Regions from separate parts of the Paenibacillus sp. FSL K6-0276 genome, predicted to be linked through region 1. Evidence: predicted binding sites of a transcription regulator. Region 1 holds the regulator's gene; the other holds the start of a gene.
The links. Region 1 encodes NrdR, which represses ribonucleotide reductase genes. Its sites were predicted from a motif close to AACACNATATATNGTGTT; they were not measured.
Positions count from the first base shown of each region.

Region 2: a site for NrdR is predicted at 2,028-2,045, ahead of MHH52_RS10110 (adenosylcobalamin-dependent ribonucleoside-diphosphate reductase). Genes of this name have one in related genera too.

Region 1 covers NZ_CP150276.1:1,955,131-1,958,142, forward strand. Annotated here, with positions in the region: gene MHH52_RS08905 (lytic transglycosylase domain-containing protein) at 1-288, shown strand, start outside; gene MHH52_RS08910 (alpha/beta-type small acid-soluble spore protein) at 368-586, opposite strand; gene nrdR (transcriptional regulator NrdR) at 751-1,227, shown strand; tRNA gene MHH52_RS08920 (tRNA-Ala) at 1,385-1,460, shown strand; tRNA gene MHH52_RS08925 (tRNA-Lys) at 1,471-1,543, shown strand; gene MHH52_RS08930 (MFS transporter) at 1,676-2,878, opposite strand; gene MHH52_RS08935 (TetR/AcrR family transcriptional regulator) at 2,903-3,012, opposite strand, start outside.
Region 2 covers NZ_CP150276.1:2,208,437-2,211,448, reverse strand. Annotated here, with positions in the region: gene MHH52_RS10110 (adenosylcobalamin-dependent ribonucleoside-diphosphate reductase) at 1-1,863, opposite strand, end outside; gene MHH52_RS10105 (SNF2-related protein) at 2,260-3,012, shown strand, end outside.

The DNA.
Region 1 (3,012 bases):
AAGCTTCCAGATGTATCTATGGAGGAGTTAAAGAATGAACCATCGGCAAATATTGAACTAGGTACTTGGTATCTTTCAACATTATCCCGTCAGTTCGAAGGTAAACGTACAGCGATTATCGCTGCATATAATGCTGGACCGGGTAAAGTTCAAAAATGGCTGGATGAGGGAATCTGGGATGGAACGGATGCTACGATTAAGGATATTCCGTTTGGTGAAACTCGCCATTATGTACAGCGTGTCAATTATTACTATGATCAGTACACGGATATTTACAGCGAATTCTAAAACCGTGTTATGTATAAAAAGAAGCATTAAACGACCTGTCGGTCGTTTAATACTTCTTCAGTAAGCTTATGTGGACAGGTTATTTGAATTGACCTGCCAATTGTTGTTCTGCCAGGGTTACAAGACGTTTAGTGATGTAACCACCGATCGAACCATTTTCATAAGAAGTTTTATTGCCTTGGTAACCATCTGGGGAAAGCGTGATTCCTAGTTCTTGGGCAACTTCATATTTAAGTTGTTCCAAGGCACCGCGGGAATTTGGAGCTACAAGGTTATTGGAGCTGCTGCTTTGGCTCATTGCTGTTCACCTCCTCTGTTGGTAACTGTATTATGTGCCGGACTTGCCATAATCATTACAACAAATAAACGGTGATTTCTGGAAAAAATGAAATAGCTCTTCAAAAGCCGGATGTTTAACGGACCGGGACAAATACCATTATGTAATAGGAAGTGATGAAGCTTATGAAATGCCCTTACTGCGATCACACAAATACTAAAGTACTGGACTCTCGACCAGCGAATGAGAATAAGTCAATCCGCCGCAGGCGTGAATGCGAGCGTTGCAGCAAACGGTTTACAACCTTTGAAATGATTGAGGAAACACCGTTAATCGTGATCAAAAAAGACGGTAGCCGCGAGGAATTCAGCCGTGATAAAATTCTGCGTGGTCTAATCCGTGCTTGCGAAAAACGACCGGTCTCTGTAGAACGGTTAGAAAAGATCGTCTCTGAGGTGGAGAAGTCCCTACGCGGCATCGCCGTAGCTGAAGTAGAGAGCCAACAGATCGGCGAACTGGTTATGGAGCAGCTCTATCCAGTAGATGAAGTCGCTTACGTTCGCTTTGCGTCCGTATACCGCCAGTTCAAGGACATTAACATGTTCATGAAGGAACTGAAAGGTCTGCTGTCTAAGAGCACAACAGATCTGGAGGGAATATAGGGTTTGTGGCAATTTTAATGACTAAAAAAGTGTTGACAGCGAAGGCGATTTTTTATATTATATAGGAGTCGCCTACGGCGCTTAAGTTTGTCAAAATGACTTAAATACACCGAACTGAATTTTATATGTGATTACATACTTCTGAGAATATTAGTTTGGGGCCATAGCTCAGCTGGGAGAGCGCATCGCTGGCAGCGATGAGGTCAGGGGTTCGATCCCCCTTGGCTCCACCAAACATCATATGGACTCTTAGCTCAGTTGGTAGAGCAGTAGACTCTTAATCTATTTGTCCAGGGTTCGAGCCCCTGAGAGTCCATCCTAAAGAAACGGCAGAAATGCCGTTTTTTTGTTGTGTAAGTATCTGGCGATCTCTTCTTTATATTAAATAATTGGACATGAAGAAAGCTGTCGAGATTTTCTCGACAGCTTGAGTAGGTTGTTCCTCGGCTTAGTTTACCAATCCACTAGCGGATTGTTTTTCTTTCCATACCATCGTAATTATAAGACCAATAAACATAATGACAGCCGCAAAGAGATACGGATAGTTGATATTGACATCAAATAATACTCCGCCTAATGCAGGTCCGATGATATTACCGAGGCTAGTATAGGTTGAGTTCATTCCAGCGACAAAGCCTTGCTCTTTTTCAGCAGTTTTTGATAAATAGGTCGTTAATGCTGGACGGAGTAGGTCAAATGCGAGAAAGATTAAGCAGGTTACTAGCAGAACGGTTAAGTAGTTAGAGATTACGGTGGATGCAGCCGCTAAGGCTACGCCAGCAATTAAGCACAGTTGGATGAGCTTCTTTTCACCGAGTTTATCTACCATTTTACCAAACAAAAAGACCTGTACAACCACCCCAAAGATTGAGCTTATTGTAATGATGGTTGCAATATCTCGTGGAGTGAAGCCGAATTTATGATCAGAAAACAGACTGAATACAGTTTCATATGCTGATAAACCAAAGGCCAGAACAAAGACTATTATAAAGGCAATAATATATGCTGGGTGAAGCGATCGTTTCAGATCACTGATAAAGTTGGTATCTTTTTTAAGCTTACTGATTTCCAAAAGCTGCTGTTTGGATAATGGCTCTTTTAAAATAAATATCGACGAAATACAAGTTATTAAGGCAAAGCCAGCAGCAAAGTAGAATGGAGCACGTATACCTAGTTCAGTAATAAAACCTCCGATCCCTGGGCCAATAATAAAACCGATACTAATGGCGGCAGAAACATAACCCATTGCCTTAGGTCTTTCCTCTACTGAGGTAATATCTGCAACATAGGCAGTGACACCAGGCATAATAAATGCACCACTAATACCTCCAAGAATTCTGGCTATATAAAGAACGGATACATGCGTGCCTAAACCAAAGATCAATTCCGATGCACTGAAGAGTACTAAGCCGATTACGATCATTTTTTTTCTGCCATAAATGTCAATCCATCGCCCTGCCAGAGGAGACATGAGTAGTTGTGCGAACGCAAATGCCGCTACAAGATACCCCATCGTTCGGCCTGACAAGTGCATAATATTCATAAAGGATGGCATAACAGGGACGATAAGTCCAACGCCTAGAAAAACAATGAATATATTACTTAGTAGAATGAGTAAGACTGTTTTTTGTTCTTTCAATGGTTTCTTCATGAATGAATACCTCTCTTTTTAGAATCATAGCTGTGAAATACCTCTCCAAAATACGGTCCATGAGGCGTTCAGTTTTTCATTTAAGCGTGTTTCATTATTTCCATACACAAGCTCTAGCATGATCGAATCTACCA
Region 2 (3,012 bases), 250 kb from region 1:
TAGCTCAGCCGTCTCTTCTACCGTGAAGTCAGACGGACAGTTTGCTGTCTTGGAAATTGAGCTATCCACCCAGCGTTGAATCGCTGCTTGCGCACGGATATGATCCTTAGCCGACAAATCCATCGAGGTCACAAAGTATTCTGGAAGCTCTTCACCTGGATGAGCTTCAAGCCATTCTTGAGCGATTGGAACGAACTGCTCATCGTAGCCAAGACGACTTTGACGGTAATATTTGAAGGCAAAATAAGGTTCAATACCTGTCGAAGTGCCTACCATTGTACCTGTGCTGCCCGTTGGTGCTTGAGTAATAACTGTAACGTTACGCATGCCATGTTTGCGAATCGCTTCGTCAACCTCTGGATACGCTTCGACCATATTTTCCATAAAGCCGCTCATTAAGTATTTCTCAGTATCAAAAGCTAGGAAGGATCCCTTCTCACCAGCAATCTCTGCCGATGCAAGGTACGCTTCACGAGCCATAAAGCCGTACAGCTTGTCCAGAAACTCCAAAGATTCCGGACTACCGTAACGGATGTTCAATTTGATCATAAGCTCCGCTAGTCCCATCGTTCCTAGACCCACACGGCGTTCATTTTTCTGATTCGCTTCATTTTCCGGGAAATGATAAGGTGTCTTATCAATGACATTGTCCAAGAAACGAACGGAATAACGCGTCGTAGTCGCGAGATCTTCCCAGTCTACATCATGATTCTTCTCATCGTAAAACTTGGACAGGTTCACAGCGGACAAATTGCAGACTCCCCAGCCTGGCAGCCCTTGCTCCCCACATGGGTTCGTACAAATGATCGGATTGAAATACCAGCTGTTGGACATCTGATTGTAGTATTCCATGAACACTACGCCCGGCTCCGCAGATTTCCAAGCCGACTCGATAATGGTGCGCCACACATCACGCGCTTTAACGGTGCGATAATGAATAACGTTTTTGCCCGCAGCCTTCCACTTGTCGAGATCGCCATCCCACATATCGTTATAGTCAGGATCTGTCGTATCCGGGAATACGAGATCCCAATCCAGATTTTCTTTTACAGCCTTCATAAAGCTATTGCTCACACATACCGAAAGGTTAGCATTAGTGACTTGACCCATCGTTTGCTTCACGGTAATGAAGTCCTCAACATCCGGATGCCAGTCATTAATCATGAGCATAAGCGCACCACGGCGGCTACCGCCTTGTTCAATTAATCCAGTGGTATAGCTAAACAGACCGCCCCAAGATACAGAACCACTGGATGAACCATTCACACCTCTCACAATCGCACGGCGTGGACGTAGTGATGATAGGTTAATCCCTACACCGCCACCACGAGCCATAATTTCTGTCATTTCAGCCAATGTCTGCATAATACCGCCACGGCTATCTTTTGGAGAAGGAATTACATAACAGTTGAATAGTGTTAGTTCTTCACTAGCGCCTGCACCAGCCGCAATACGTCCACCCGGCACGAGCTTCCAATCATCCAGAATCGAACGGAATTTACCTGCCCATTCTTCTTGAAGTTCAGGTGTCTTCTCAACAGAAGCCATAGCTGTAGACAGACGATCCCACATTTCCTCTGGTGTTTTTTCTATATTAAGCGTCAGCTTTTCAACATCTGATTTCACAAGTTCGCCGCTGCGCGTCTTAACGGTTACGATTCGGCCGCTACGTTCTACGATCTCTCCGACTTCCTTCGTTGGAAACTTCGGATCATCCTTTGTTAGAACGAGTACAACATCGCCCACTTTAGCATTGTTGCTGTCGGCATCCTTCCAAGCATAACGATCCAAAAATATTTTTTCACTTAGCCCTTCAAGGCGTTGCTTACGTTCCACATTACTCAATAAAAAAACCTCCCGCATTGTAGTAAATATCAGTTCCATTCCAAGGTGTGGGCTTACGTTTTGTGACCCACAACAAAAACTTCCTTACACTTATCTTCCGCCTTACGGTGTATGTAGGAAGTTCATCTTGTCAATAACAAATACCAGCTGAGCGCCCTATAAACCCACAAATTCAAGCTTTTGTCACAATATATTGTGTGCGTCAACTTTTAAACTATACCACATATTGTATCGAAGGTCTTTTTCGAAAATAGAGTCAAGCAGCCGAAATATCGCAAACCTTGCCGCGTTTTCTCGCTTTTACTCTCTTTTTTAAAGGCTATCGAGAAAAATAGAAGGTTATGAATTCTCTTGTTTAAGAGCATACTACTTCTACGAATGATGATATGAATTAGCGCCTGAGGAGGCTGTACCATGACGCAATTATTCCGTAATTCACTACCCCACAAAGGTGGGAAGCCCGCGCCTATACTGCCTGTTCCTCTTTCTTTTGACCGGAATTGGCTGCAGGATCTAGAACTCAAACTGGAAAAAGGCGGTCCGTGGGGAGATTTCCGTCTGTCCAGGCTTGCCGTGCAAGGAGAACAAACGGGTCTAGTAACAAGCTTCGATGAGCTGCAATGCATGAAGCATTTATCCGGATTATCCCCACTTCCTCATCAGCTCGATACCGCGCATAAGGTTCTGTTTGAGATGTCAGGCCGCGCGATTCTTGCAGACGAAGTTGGACTAGGAAAGACGATTGAAGCTGGACTTGTACTCAAGGAATATCTTGTTCGCGGTCTCGTCTCTAAAGTTCTTATTCTGGTACCCGCTTCCCTCGTATTGCAGTGGGTCCGCGAGCTGAATGCCAAGTTTGGCATATCAGCTATTGCACAGAAAAAAGCATACTCCTGGGGAAATGCGATTGTCGTCGCATCTATGGACACCGCGAAACGTGATCCACATAAAGAAATGCTGCTGGAAAATGAATATGACATGTTGATTATTGATGAAGCCCACAAGTTGAAGAATAAGAAATCGACTAATTATCTATTTGTACAGCAATTACGCAAGAAATATTGCCTGCTCCTAACCGCTACTCCCGTTCAGAATGATCTGGGCGAGCTATTTAATTTGATCACTTTACTGAAGCCGGGGCAATTAGGAAATCAGGGCGATTTTGCT